DNA from 2 places in the Vibrio chagasii genome. Region 1 is predicted to be linked to the other one. Evidence: predicted binding sites of a transcription regulator. Region 1 holds the regulator's gene; the other holds the start of a gene.
The links. Region 1 encodes MetJ, which represses methionine synthesis genes. Its sites were predicted from a motif close to TTAGACNTNTANANGTCTAA; they were not measured.

Region 1 (7,487 bases):
CATATTTAGGTAGACTTCCGTCTTGCCTGAACCCGTGACACCTTCTAACAGGAAGCAACCAAAGCTGTTTTGACTATTTACCGTTGCAATTGCGATGGCTTGCTCTTCGTTGAGCTTAGGTTTGTCCTGGTCGTTTTCGAGGTCGGCTGGCCATGGCTGTCGTTTCGGCTTCTTCTCAACCGATTCAATCCAACCTTTTTCTCCCAGTGTTTTGAGAACAGCGCTGCCTACCTCTTGGTCGATGAACTCTTGATGAGGAACGGCACCGTGCTCCAACATGTGCATGACTTTAGCTTGCTTGACCGCGCGACCAAAGCCTTGCATTAACTGATCTCTGCCTGACGGCGTTAGCTGCCACTCAACCAAAGTTGCGAAGTCTGCCGCTTTGCCTTTGCGTAAAGCTCTGGGTAGGGCATTGGCAAAGGTTTCGCCAAGTGGGTATTGATAGAACTGACTGCACCACGTTAATAGTGAGTAGACAGAGTCCGGCCAAACCGGCTGGTTATCTAGCAACGCTTTAATCGGTTTGAGTTTGTCTAGTTCGAATTCTGATTCGTTAACCAGAGCCGTGACAATCCCAGTTAAGGTTTGTCGTCCAAAAGGCACAGAGACTCGACCACCAATAATCGGAAATAGGTGGCTTGGAATCTTGTAATCGAACTGCTTGTCGAGTGGGACAGGCAGCGCCACACGGGCAATCATTGGACGCATAAAGGGACGGCTTTATCTGAGTTGACGAGAGCGAACAGTCTAAAGGATAAGGCGGTTAAATTCGAGAAACAGTTTGGCTGACAAGGGGAAGTGAGTGCCTGAAAGTCGCTGCCGCCAAAGAATTTCAATAGATGAAGAAAATAATATCAATATTGGCGAAAAATGTATCAAATCAGTTGATCCTACTTCACAGATTCATTACTATACTGCACCTTAAAGGTATGGCTTCGTCGCGCTTTAGTGATGAGCGGTGTCTTTATTTCTTTTTTAAACTACGTGTGGTGTGCGGCTTAGAATCGTATAGCGACACGGCCTACTTGAGGTTATCCCATGAAAGCTGGAATCCACCCAGAATACAAAGCAGTTACTGCTACTTGTTCTTGCGGCAACACTTTTGAGTTCAACTCAACGCTAGCAAAAGAATCAATCCACCTAGACGTATGTGACAAATGTCACCCGTTCTACACTGGTAAGCAACGTATCGTAGATACAGGCGGCCGTGTTGATCGCTTCAACAAGCGTTTCGGTGCTCTTTCTAGCAAGAAGTAATTCTCGCTATTTAGACATAAAAAGGACACTTCGGTGTCCTTTTTTGTTGCCTGAAATTTGAGAAAATACAGACTTTCCCCTCAAGCTTTCATTCTCTCCTACACCAAGCAGCTTGCCTCTATATTGAAGGGTAATTCTTCGCTTATTACTCATCACTGCAAATCCGCTCGAAAGTTCAACAAGCGATAGTAATTTCAACTGCTCACTGGTCTTATTAGTAGTGAAATCTCGTTTTTTAATGAGACAGAGGCCTTTACCACCTAGGAACTTTGAAGTACATCCATTAACATGAACAAGATCCCCCTAATAATAATATCCTAGGAACCTACACCTATGTCTGAAGACAGCCGCCAAGATCAATCCTCTCAAGAATTATCACCTCAAGAACAATTCCGTCAGCAAGCTCTTGATTATCATGAGTTCCCAATTCCAGGCAAAATTGCCATTGAGCTGACGAAGCCTGCAAACTCTGCAGAAGACCTAGCACTTGCATACAGCCCAGGCGTGGCTGAGCCTGTTCGTGAGATCGCACAGAACGTTGATAACGTTTATAAGTACACAGGTAAAGGCAACATGGTTGCAGTTATCTCTAACGGTACTGCGATTCTTGGCCTAGGTAACCTTGGTCCAATTGCTTCTAAACCAGTAATGGAAGGTAAAGCGCTACTGTTTAAGCGTTTCGCTGGTTTAGATTCTATCGATATTGAAGTAAAACACCGCACAATCGATGAGTTTGTCGATACAGTTGCGAACATCGCAGATACATTCGGCGGTATCAACCTAGAAGACATCAAAGCACCAGACTGTTTTGAGATTGAACGTCGCCTGATTGAGCGTTGTGATGTACCAGTATTCCACGATGACCAACACGGTACTGCGATCGTAACAGCAGCAGGTATGCTGAACGCGATCGAGCTTCAAGGTAAGAAGCTAGAAGAGTGTAAGATCGTTTGTTTAGGTGCTGGCGCAGCGGCGGTTGCGTGTATGGAGCTACTGATTAAGTGTGGCGCTCAGCGTGAGAAGATCTACATGCTTGACCGTAAGGGTGTGATCCACACTCGTCGTGATGATCTGAACGAATACAAAGAACTATTCGCAAACAACACAGATAAGCGTATGCTTGAAGATGTTATCGAAGGTGCTGACCTATTCTTGGGCGTATCAGGCCCTAACCTACTACCGGCAGAAGCACTAACATTAATGGCTGATAAGCCAGTTGTGTTTGCATGTTCAAACCCAGATCCAGAGATCAAGCCTGAGCTTGCTCACGAAGTTCGTTCTGACCTTATTATGGGTACAGGCCGCAGTGATTACCCTAACCAAGTAAACAACGTACTTTGTTTCCCATTCATTTTCCGTGGTGCACTTGATGTGCGTGCAAGCGAAATCAATGACGAAATGAAGCTTGCAGCGGTTAAAGCCATTCGTGAACTGGCGAAAGAAGAAGTGCCAGCGGAAGTATTAAAAGCAGCGGGTGAGACGTCACTTGAGTTCGGTAAGGGTTACATCATTCCTAAGCCAATGGACCCACGTTTACTTCCTCGCGTAGCGAAAGCAGTAGCAGAAGCGGCCGTTGAATCTGGCGTTGCGCGTATCGAGATGCCTGCTAACTACATGGCATAGAAGCATATGGCATAGCGACTGGATGGAGTAGTCGCTTGTTATAGCGGTTGCTCCATAGAGCACAAATAATAAAAAACCGACTCATCTGGAGTCGGTTTTTTTATGTCTCTTATTCACAGAACACTGATAAGACGAATCAGTAATGTGAACATTCAGCTAAAGCGAATCAATATTGAAGGCAGTGACTGAGTTATTGTTATTCTTCGTCAAACGCTTCGAACTCGATGCCCATTTCTGTCATCAGTTTTTTCACTTCAGCAGGGATATCATCTGGGCGGTCTTTACGAAGGTCTTCATCTGTTGGCAGTGGTTGGCCTGTGTACGCATGTAGAAAAGCTTCACACAGTAGCTCACTGTTTGTTGCATGGCGCAGGTTGTTGATCTGGCGGCGAGTACGCTCGTCAGTAAGCACCTTTAGCACTTTTAAAGGGATAGAAACTGTAATCTTCTTTACTTGTTCGCTTTTCTTTCCATGCTCAGCATATGGGCTTATGTATTCACCATTCCAGTCGGCCATTGCGTACCTTCATCACTTTAGTTGTTAGATTAAATTAATAGTGGTGATTTTAGCGGGATTTACCGCCATAAGCAAAGACATATAGACGTCTAGAAGTGTTGACGTCTCACGTTTATGAAAGTAAAGTGGATAACATATATCTAACACAGCCGCAAAATGCCGACAAGCAGCTGTGACTCTCAGACGCAAACTTGTAAGGAAGCACCTATGAGCAGCCGGAAGCCAGCAACAATCGCAGTACGTACTGGTATCGAGTCAGACACGCAACACCATGCCGTTGTCCCACCTATTTATCTTTCGACTAACTATGGGTTTCCCGCTTTTGGTGAAGTGCCAAAGTACGATTACACCCGTTCAGGTAACCCAAACCGCGGTTTATTAGAAACGGCACTGTTTGAGCTTGAATCGGGCAAAGGTGCAGTGGTTACTAACTGCGGTACTTCTGCACTTAACTTATGGGTTTCTGCTTTCTTAGGCAGTGATGATCTGATTGTCGCACCACACGACTGCTATGGTGGTACTTACCGTTTGTTTAACACTCGCTCACTAAAAGGTGACTTCAAAGTTCTGTTTGTTGATCAATCGGATCAAGCGGCACTGGATGCGGCGATCGCGCTTAAGCCAAAGTTGATCTTAATTGAAACACCATCGAATCCTTTAGTTCGTGTAGTTGATATTGCAGAAACTTGCCGTAAAGCGAAAGAGGTTGGTGCTCTGGTTGCTGTCGACAATACATTTTTGACACCAGTGTTCCAAAAGCCTTTAGAGCTGGGTGCGGATTTTGTTATCCACTCAACGACTAAATACATCAACGGACATTCAGATGTGATTGGTGGTGTGGTGATCACTAAAACAGAAGAGCACGCTGAAGAGCTAGCATGGTGGGGTAACTGTATTGGTGCGACCGGCACACCATTTGATAGCTACATGACGCTACGTGGCATTCGTACGTTAGGTGCTCGTATGCGAGTTCACGAAGAGAGTTCACGTGAAATTCTGGCGTCTCTGCAGCAGCAAGATCTCGTTGGTACAATTTACCACCCAAGCCTTCCTGAACACCCAGGTCATGATATCGCGAAGAAGCAGCAGTCTGGCTTTGGTTCAATGCTGAGTTTTGAGTTTGCGGGCTCATTCGAGGCGCTTAAGTTCTTTGTCGATAAGTTAGAGCTGTTCTCTTTGGCGGAGTCGCTGGGCGGTGTTGAAAGCTTGATTTGTCACCCTGCGTCGATGACGCACCGTGCGATGGGTGAAGAAGCACTGGCAGAAGCGGGCGTTTCTCAACAGTTGCTGCGTCTTTCTGTTGGCCTTGAAGATGCTGAAGATTTGATTGATGACCTCAAGCAAGCGTTTGAAAAAACACAAGGCTTTATCGCTGAAGGGGAGGGGTAACAATGGCAGCCTTTCGCCAGCTACATAAATTTGGTGGTAGCAGTTTAGCAGACCCTGAGTGTTACTTACGCGTGGTCAACATTCTTAGAGAGTATTCATCAGCAACAGACTTAGTGGTTGTTTCGGCAGCAGGCAAAACCACTAACCGTTTGATTGAGTTTGTAGAAGCGCTTGATAAAGATGGGCGTATTGCTCATGAGTGCCTACAAACCCTTCGTCAGTTCCAGCTTGAACTGATTGAAGCACTGCTTGAAGGTGAGCCTGCAGAGCAACTTACGGCGACTATCCAACAAGAATTTACCGCTTTGGGCGAGCTAACGGCTCCTCTAAGCGAAGCACAAAAAGCGCAAGTCCTAGGTCACGGTGAAGTTTGGTCTTCACGTCTGTTAGCTGCTTTGTTGTGCCAACATGATTTACAAGCTGTCGCACAAGATGCTCGTGCTTTCTTACGTGCAGAAGTGGGCGCTCAGCCTGAAGTGGAGCGTGCTCGTTCTTATCCTCTGATTAAAGAAGCGTTAGCGCAACATGCCCATTGTCGTGTGGTGATTACCGGCTTTATGGCGCAAAATACTGAAGGTGAAACCGTATTACTTGGTCGCAATGGTTCAGACTATTCAGCAACCGTGATTGGCGCTTTAGCTGAAGTGGATCGCGTAACGATTTGGAGTGATGTAGCAGGCGTATACAGTGCTGACCCTCGCTTGGTGTCGGATGCGTGTTTACTGCCTCTACTTCGTCTTGATGAAGCGAGTGAACTCGCTCGTCTTGCCGCACCTGTGCTTCATAGCCGCACACTACAGCCAGTCGCGCAAAGTGCGATGGATCTGAGCTTGCGTTGCAGCTATCAGCCAGAGGCGGGCTCTACACAGATAGAGCGTGTATTGGCATCGGGTCGTGGTGCAAAAATCATTACCTCTCTGGATGAAGTGCTGATTGTGCAACTGACGTTTGGTCACGGGCACGATTTCGACCGTCTAGAAAGTGAGGTGCTTGAAGGGCTTAAGCGTGCTCAACTAGAGCCGCTGGCTTATGAGCTAGAACCGGATCAACACTGCTTGCGTCTCGCGTATACAGAAGAGATCGCTGGTGGCGCTCTAGAGTACCTACAAGATCACGCGATTGAAGCTGAGATTAAGCTGAAAGAGGGCTTCTCTCTTATTGCTGCTGTAGGTGCGGGCGTAACGAAGAACCCTAACCACTGCTACGGTTTTTATCAGCAGCTAAAGAGTTCATCGGTTGAGTTTATCTCTGAAGCGAACTCTGGTCTGAGTTTAGTGGCAGTGATTCGTAAGAGTGAAACATCGAGCCTAGTGAAGGGCATTCACTCTCAACTATTCCAAGCGCAGAAGCGTGTTGCGATTGCCTTGTGTGGTAAGGGTAACATTGGTTCAAGCTGGTTAAGTCTGTTTGCTGAGCAAAAGGCTGAGCTCGAAAAGCGTCGCGGAATGAACTTTGAATTGGTTGCTGTGGTTGATAGCCAAACCTATTGGTTCGACGACCAAGGTATCGATGCAACCTCTGTCGGTGAGCGCTTTGATGACGAAGCGATTGCTAACAATGGAAACGACTGGCTGGAGCGTTTAGGCTCTATTCAGGGCTACGACGAAGCTGTGGTTTTGGATGTTACTGCCAGCCAAGCTCTTGCAGAAAAGTATCTACAGATTGCTCAGCAAGGCATTCACTTGATCTCGGCGAACAAGGTGGCAGGCTCCGCATCAAGCGAGTATTACCATCAGGTTCAAGATGCGTTTGCTAAGATCAGCCGTCACTGGTTGTACAACGCGACCGTTGGTGCGGGCTTACCAATTAACCACACGGTACGTGACCTACGTGAAAGTGGCGACGATATTATTGCGCTGTCGGGTATCTTCTCAGGCACTTTGTCTTGGTTGTTCCAGCAGTTTGATGGCACGGTGCCGTTCAGCGAGCTGGTGGATTTAGCATGGCAACAAGGCCTGACAGAACCAGACCCTCGTGCTGACCTCGATGGTTCAGATGTGATGCGTAAGTTGGTGATTCTGGCTCGTGAGTCGGGCTTAGATATCGAACCTGAAAACGTAAAAGTGGAATCACTGGTCCCTGAAGAGCTGCAAGACCTATCGGTGGATGACTTCTTTGACAAAGCTTCTGTGCTGAGTGAGGAGTTGGCTGAGCGTTTGGAGAAAGCGCATTCTCAGCAAAAGGTACTACGTTACGTCGCGCGTTTAGAGAAGAACGGCAAAGCAACCGTAGGTGTTGAAGCGTTATCGAAAGAGCACGCTCTGGCGAACTTGCTGCCTTGCGACAATATCTTTGCGATTGAGAGTAAATGGTACAAAGATAACCCATTGGTTATTCGTGGCCCAGGTGCTGGACGTGAAGTGACGGCTGGTGCAATTCAGTCTGATTTGAACCGAATGTCGAGCCTGTTCTAATACTCAAATCATTTGCTATGGCACTTAAATAGCATACTCTTCACTAAGATAAATAAGGCTGAAAGCACGATGTGTTTCTCAGCCTTTTTTCTTCCTTATTTCTGCTTTGCGACCCATCTAACGACTTGAGTTTTACTCACGATCTACTTGAAAAAAATTCATAATGGATCTGTTGACATTAAATCGTATTCAATACATCCTGTGGACATATAGACGTCTAAACGTCGTTTGAGGATTTGAGATTTTAGTGGTTGCTTTTGCCACAGGGAGAGTAAGATGGGATA
Region 2 (7,487 bases), 1.6 Mb from region 1:
AGTTGTAACAGCGTGGTGGTGAATGCCATGCCTAAACCAATTACTGGAATCGCAAAAAGGCTAAATAGGATGATAGGCTTTCGACCAAATGACTCTGAAGCGATAGCCCACGGTACTAAGCTAATCGATAACCCAAGCGTGGTTGCGGCAAATAGCCAGTTAATTTGGGTTTCCGACACTTGGAAGTGTTCAGCCATGTGCGGCAAAATAGGTTGAAATACGTAAAGGTTGCAGAAAATGATAAATGAACCAATCGCCAATGATTGAGTGATCCGTTTGTATTGAGTACTGCCTTTGTCGAACATTTATCTTGTGCCTATGCGGAATAATTAAGCTGTTTGTGAACAAGTTATCAGTACAAGGTGGATTAAAGAAATATATTAAAAATATCACCTCTATATATTTAATATATCGATATGCTTGAATCAAAACCACTTCGCCATTTTCTCGCGGTTGCACAGTTTGGGAATTTTACCCAAGCGGCCAAAGCCTTACATATCGCTCAACCTGCCTTGAGCATATCCATTAAAAAACTCGAGCAAACACTTGATTTGATTTTGTTCCGACGCGGAGATAAATCGGTCACTTTGACGGAGGAAGGAAAGGTACTGTTTGAGCATGCCAAGCGAATCACCCAACAGTTTGATGATGCAGAGCTGGCGATGAATGAATTAAAAGGCTTGGAGAAAGGGGAGGTACGTTTGGGAGCGCCAAGTATGATGGGAAGCTACTTCTTTCCACAAGTCGTTATGGCATTTAAAAGCCAATACCCAAATCTCAAGCTGACGTTGATCGATGCGGGCACGGCTTCGATTCGTGAAATGTTATTAAACGGCGAACTCGATATCGGTGTTATCAATCATGAAAATGTACCGGATGACCTAGAAACTGACCACTTACTCAGTTCTGAAATGTTAGCTGTTATCGGTAAAGAGCACCCATTGGCGTCACAGTCATCCATTACCTTTGAAGAGTTTTTTGAGCAAGAGTTGATCATGTTTAAGTCAGGCTATTTCCATCGTGATTTCATCGACGCGACCTGCAAAAAATACGATTTAGATATGACGATCGCATTCGAGACTAATTTGTTGCCAATGATTCTTTCTATTGTAAAGCGCGAGTTCGCTATTACCGCATTGCTTAGCTTGGTAACAGAGTATGAGGACGACGTGGTTGGAGTGCCATTTAAAGACCCTGTAAAACTTAATCTATCTTTGGCATGGCGAAAAGAGGGCTATTTGTCTAAGGCTGACAGAACCTTTATCGATTTCGTTAAACAATATGTGTGATTAGTAACATATTAACTCCGCAAATACTTGGGACTAATGTCACATTTTTCATGGCTTTATGCGACGCATATCACTATGCGTGGCGCGGATATTAACAGTTTCTAATTTACTTGGTATGCATGCCCGTTAAATAATACTAGTACTTTTTGAGTAGTTAGTGAGGGGCTATGAAATGTGGATGTAAGGAGCAAACGTTAATACGAATTCGTAGAACGTTGCTCGACCGAGTGTTAGGAATCAAGGGGCGATATAAATGCAGCAAGTGCGATACTGTCATTAAAATAAAGGGCTAGGTATTGAGATGAGAGTAATGAGCCCGTTTGAAAATTAATTCGTCGATTATATTATGCTGTGAAAAATGTGTGCCCTACAATATGGTTAACAAGCAGTGATTGGTAGATATTAGTTGCCTTTAAATTAATCAATTAGGCAACCCTAGCTCCATGAAATGTAAGTGTAAAGAACGAAGGCTCATTAGAGTTCGTAGAACATCAGTTGACAAAGTTCTCGGTATAAAAGAGAAATACAGGTGCGCGTCTTGTAGTGGTGTTCTGAAGGTAAAAGGATAGTGGCGAAAAGGGAAGGTAGACCTTGGTTTCCTATACTGATAACACAAAGCCCGAATATCTTTGGTGAGATATTCGGGCTTTGTTGTAAAGAGGTATAACAACTTACATAGCGTTAAGTGTTTTTTGAGTTATACATCTTGTCGAAGTTCTTTTGGTTCCATCCGACCATGATTTGGTCACCGATTTTAAGAACCGGGATAGAACGAGCCCCCATCGCTTGTAATTCTTTGCGGCCACGTTGCATCTTGGCATTTGTTAGGCGGTAAACAATCTTCTTAGAGTCCAAATATCTTTGGGCATCTTTACAGTGCGGGCATTTGTCTGCGACGTACAATACAACACGTTTCATTTTTACATTCTCTTGCTGAGTCTAGCTCTTGATGAATCTTGTTAAAGTGTAACGAATCCTAGGTGATTAGAAAAGTGTGATCAGTTACACTATGCGGCTCAATTTTCGACGTCATAACATTTTGATGTGACGTAACTTGTACGGTCTTACTGCATGCATCCTTCATTACGCTATATCCAAGGCTATCCAAAGCACATTATCGATCCTGTCACTCAGCTTGTTGAGTCAGGTAAATTGGTGCCATGGTTTGAAGCTCGCTACCCAAAGAATCACGAAATAAAAAGCGAGAAAGCCCTGTTTGATTATGCGATTGAGATTAAAAATCGCTATATGAAGAAAACGCCACCCATCAGTAAAGTCATTTATGATGGCAAGATTCACCTAATCAATAATGCACTAGGTTTGCACTCATATGTCGCCAAAAACCACGGTGGCAAGATCAAATCGAAGAATGAGATTCGTATCGCCAGTGTTTTTCGTAATGCTCCTGAGCCTTTGTTGAGAATGTTGGTGGTGCACGAACTGGCGCACATTAAAGAGAAAGACCACGACAAAGCCTTTTACCAACTATGCTGTCACATGGAACCGGAATATCATCAACTTGAGTTAGATGCCCGTTTATTCATGATTTATTTAGATTTAAAGAAGTAGCCCAATGAGCCAATCACAAAATAGAACCACGTTAAGTCTGTCAAAAAACAGTGCTTCTGATAAAAACCGTAACAGTACGGATTCAAAAGTGGCTGGACAGAACAAAGCTAAGCGAGCTTCTGGTAAACCAAACAACAAAGGCGGGAAGGGCAAAGCTCCTTTTAAAAAAGACACTTCTAATAAGAACGCACCCAAAAGATCGAGCGGCTCTCAAAAGCCTTCTGGCTCGAAGCGCACCGGTGGTTCACAACGCAATAAGAATACCGTAAAGCCAGCAGCGGGTTTGCACCCAAGAAACCAGCACACAGGGCGCTACGACTTCGAGCTATTGGTCGCGGCTTTGCCAGAACTAAAAGCGCGCTTAATTAAGAATCCAGTAGGCGAAGACACGATCAATTTCTCTGATCCATTGGCGGTTAAACTACTCAACAAAGCGTTATTGGCGCATCATTATGGTGTTAAGCACTGGGATATTCCTGCTGGATACTTGTGCCCACCTATTCCTGGTCGAGCGGATTACATTCACAGAGTGGCAGACATTCTTAATAGCGATGGCCAGGGCAAACCTTATAATCATCAATCAGTGAAAGCGCTAGACATCGGTGTTGGTGCGAACTGTATCTACCCAATTATTGGCGCCACAGAATACAAATGGCGTTGCACGGGTAGTGATGTTGACCCAGTGTCGGTGAAAGCCGCGAATTTCATTGCTGAAAGTAACGTTAATTTAAAGGGTAAGATCAAAGCACGTTTGCAAGCTGACTCTGAATCTATCTTTAAGGGCGTAATCAAAGATAACGAACGTTACGATGTCACTATTTGTAACCCTCCATTCCACAGCTCTCTAGAGGAAGCAGAAAAGGGCACACAGCGTAAACTAGACAACTTAGCGGCAAACCGAGCTAAGAAAGCGGGTCAAACGTTCAAACCTGAAACGAAAAAAGCCAAGCAAAATAAGCCAATTTTAAACTTTGGCGGTCAAAAAGCGGAGTTATGGTGCCCAGGTGGTGAAGCAGCATTCATCATGAAAATGGCAAGAGAGAGCCAATTGTTTGCGACTCAAGTGCTGTGGTTCACGACGCTAATTTCGAAGAAAGACAACGTTGATATGCTTCGTTCTGAACTTGGTAAGCTTAAAGCGAAACAAGTGAAAGTCGTAGAGATGTCTCAAGGCCAGAAAGTGAGTCGCTTTGTAGCATGGACTTTTATGGACGACGAGCAAAGACAAGAATGGATCGCGCTTAAATAAGGGTTCACACGTTAAACTAGAAAGTATCGTGAATTCTATTAAATAAAAACGGGCTTGTTGTTCAATCAACAAGCCCGTTTTTATTAGATTTGGTTAAGCAGAGAGCAATTCATCCAACTTACTTTGGTACTTCTTCTCAAGCGCATGGTTTCCGGCTTTCTTTTCGAGATCGACTAAAATTTGAAGCGATGGAATTTGATAGCCATACCGCTGGTGGAACTTAAACAGACGAAGCCTAGCGTCATTATAATCGGCTTCACTCACTTCAATTTTAGATAGCTGTAATATCGACTTTACTCGGTTCGGATCATGGTCAATGGCGCGCGTGAAGTAATACTTGGCTTGTTCTGTATTACCTGCCTTAAAAGCACAAAACCCCGCATTCTCATAACTGGCGGATACTAAGTAGTAATAGGGCTGGTCAATGGCGCGATTAAAGTACTTATCGGCTTGTTTATACTCGCCTTGCTTACACAAAAACGTCCCGTAGTTATTGAGCACGTTACCGTTTCTTGAGTCTAGGCTTAACGCTTTTCGATATGCAGAACTCGCTTCATCGACTTCACCCACTTGTTCATAGTAATGGGCCATAGAGAGCCGAGCACGGTAATAACTCGGTGCGTGTTTGATAGCAAGTTCTAGATTTTCACGAGCCCTTACCATGTTGCCTTGGCCCATGTATCCCAAACCTAATTCAATGCGAGATTCTGACATAGCAATAGGATCGCTTTCTATTTTCGGTGGTCCTTCTGTTACAGAGACACAGCCAGACAATGAGATAGAAGCAATCAGAGCTGAGAATAGGGGATTTGAAAACAACGACTTGGCAGGCATGTGAAGCTCCTTATGAACACCAGACAATCATATGAAATTGGTAAACATAAGGTGGTAAATCTATGGTGGAATGCGACCCACTCTCCATAAAAAAACTGCGTACAACTGGCTTGTTTTCATCGTTAAAGGAATCAACAGCTTATTGTACGCAGCTTTCTTTTACTGACTAAATAGCGAATAGCTAATCGTCTTTGGTGAAGTTCTCTTCGCTGAAGTGATCCAAATCGTAAGGCGTTTGTTGGTAAACGCAGTAGTTTAGCCAATTTGAGAACAGTAAGTGACCGTGGCTGCGCCAGCTTGCGACCGGTTTGTTGTCTGGGTTATTGTTCGGGTAGTAGTTGATAGGGATGACTGGCTCCATGCCTTCACCTAAATCACGGATGTATTCATTGTGAAGCGTGTGTGCATCGTATTCAGGGTGACCAGTCACAAACACGTTTCGCTTGTCTTTGGTTGATGCTAGATACACACCAGCGACATCTGAAGTTGCAAGCACATCAAGGTCGGTATGCTCTGCTAGATACTCTGGTGAGAAATCCGCATAGCGAGAGTGTGGCGCTAAGAAGGTGTCATCAAAACCACGCAGAATAGGGTGGTAAGGGTTGTGAATCTCGTGGTTGTAAACGCCCGAAAGCTTCTCTTTACGAGTACGCTTCGGTAAGTCATACAGCAGTTTCAAGCCCGCTTGAGCAGCCCAGCACACATAGAGAGTCGAGGTAACATGCTTGTTAGCCCACTCCATGATGGTTTTTAGGTGGTCCCAGTAGATAACATCTTCAAACTGAACCAAGCCCAGTGGCGCACCAGTGATGATCAGTCCATCAAAGTTACGGTTTTTGACCATCTCAAATTGACGGTAAAAGTTATCCAAGTGCTCGGTCGGTGTATTTTTACTTGGACGATCATCGATTCGAAGCAGCTCAACATCCACTTGCAACGGGCTATTGGATAGTAGGCGTAAGAATTGAGTCTCGGTTTCAATCTTCTTCGGCATTAGGTTGAGGATCAAGACTCGAAGTGGACGGATTTCCTGTGTCGATGCTCTTGATAGCGGCATAACAAAGATGTTTTCTTCACGAAGAACATCGCTCGCTGGCAATTGGTCTGGAATGCGAATAGGCACAGCTTTCTCCCTAAGCTAGATATGTAGACGTCTATACTTCTAAATCTATAATAGTTTGATGCGCTTGTCGATATACAAAATGGATAGTTGTAAATTATTTGTGTTTTTATCAAGAGAGCACTTAGTCGTCTTGTGGTTATTGTCTCTGCTCAACAATGCAAAGACGTGTAGAAGAGTGATTGAGTACGGATATCGGTAGTAATCAGAGCAACAGAGTACTATTTACGATAAACTCATGTTTTTGATTTAAGCCGTAATGTATCAATGAAGTTAATACTCATTCGAGGGCTGCCAGGTTCGGGTAAGTCAACAAAAGCAAAAACTTATGACGCCTTGCATGTCGAAGCCGATATGTATTTTGTCAACGAACAAGGTGAGTACTGCTTTGATCCTAAACAGTTACAACAGGCCCATGAGTGGTGCCAGAACACCGCTGAAAATGGTCTAAAGCAAGGGAAGGACGTCGTCGTATCGAATACCTTCATTAAACACTGGGAAATGAAGGCTTATCGTCAACTTGCTCTCAAATACAAGGCGGATTTAGTGATTGAAGTTTGCCGAGAAAACTACGGCACTATTCACGATATTGAACCATCGGTGATTAAGCGCATGGCGAGAGATTGGCAAGAGTAGCTCTACATTCATGCCGCTCCATAGAGTGGGTAAACCCTCATATTAAACTAACAAAGCAATTCCAAGGTAACGATTGAAATGGCAAAACGTTCTGTTGTCGTAGAGATGACTTCTTACGGTATTTACTCCACGTGGGATTCTAAATCTAAAGACCTACCAAAAATCCAAGAGTTTACCACCACTGTTGACGCTGAAATCGACGTTGAATTTGGCTATATCTTGAATATCAAAAAAGCCAAAGGTGAAAAGATCCGTTACTGCATTTATCACCCGGATATCACAACCGACAAAGGCGAAGTGCTTGAGCCGTTCGATGGTGAAGAGTACGTCGGCAATAACGATTGGGATTTCTACCTAGGCGACACCATTTGGGCACCAGTCTCAAACAAGATCGGTAAATGGCGCATGACGGTCGAACTTAAAGGCAACATCATCGCAGATAAGACATTCGACCTAGTAGCAAAAGATCAAGGCCAGTTCTGGAAGCGCAGGGGGTTCTAGCCTCGAACTTCTAGACAAATTTGAACAATAAAAAAGCCGAGTCTTATAGAACTCGGCTTTTTGACATTAGCTAGGTGACATTCTTTATCTAGCTTAGAAGTAAGATTATTGCGTTACGTAAGCCACAACAAACTCAGTGATAGCAACCATGTCTTTCACTGCTATGTACTCTTCAGTGGTGTGCACTTTCGCCATACCTGTAGATAGGTTAACGGTTGTTAGACCTTTCGCATTGAAGTTATTTGCATCACTGCCGCCGCCGGTGCGCTTGGTGTTTGCAGTAACGCCA

Region 2: a site for MetJ is predicted at 6,088-6,107, ahead of metA (homoserine O-acetyltransferase MetA). Genes of this name have one in related genera too.

The regions. Positions count from the first base shown of each region.
Region 1 is NZ_AP025465.1:3,132,252-3,139,738, reverse strand. It holds gene priA (primosomal protein N') at 1-711, opposite strand, end outside; gene rpmE (50S ribosomal protein L31) at 1,042-1,260, shown strand; gene OCV52_RS14510 (malic enzyme-like NAD(P)-binding protein) at 1,594-2,883, shown strand; gene metJ (met regulon transcriptional regulator MetJ) at 3,080-3,400, opposite strand; gene OCV52_RS14500 (O-succinylhomoserine (thiol)-lyase) at 3,608-4,789, shown strand; gene OCV52_RS14495 (bifunctional aspartate kinase/homoserine dehydrogenase II) at 4,792-7,203, shown strand; gene metF (methylenetetrahydrofolate reductase) at 7,480-7,487, shown strand, end outside.
Region 2 is NZ_AP025465.1:1,537,843-1,545,329, forward strand. It holds gene OCV52_RS07070 (MFS transporter) at 1-305, opposite strand, end outside; gene OCV52_RS07075 (LysR family transcriptional regulator) at 417-1,289, shown strand; gene OCV52_RS07080 (glutaredoxin family protein) at 1,971-2,207, opposite strand; gene OCV52_RS07085 (M48 metallopeptidase family protein) at 2,361-2,858, shown strand; gene rlmF (23S rRNA (adenine(1618)-N(6))-methyltransferase RlmF) at 2,863-4,107, shown strand; gene pilW (type IV pilus biogenesis/stability protein PilW) at 4,201-4,941, opposite strand; gene metA (homoserine O-acetyltransferase MetA) at 5,123-6,064, opposite strand; gene OCV52_RS07105 (AAA family ATPase) at 6,329-6,697, shown strand; gene OCV52_RS07110 (DUF3859 domain-containing protein) at 6,776-7,198, shown strand; gene OCV52_RS07115 (M20/M25/M40 family metallo-hydrolase) at 7,304-7,487, opposite strand, start outside.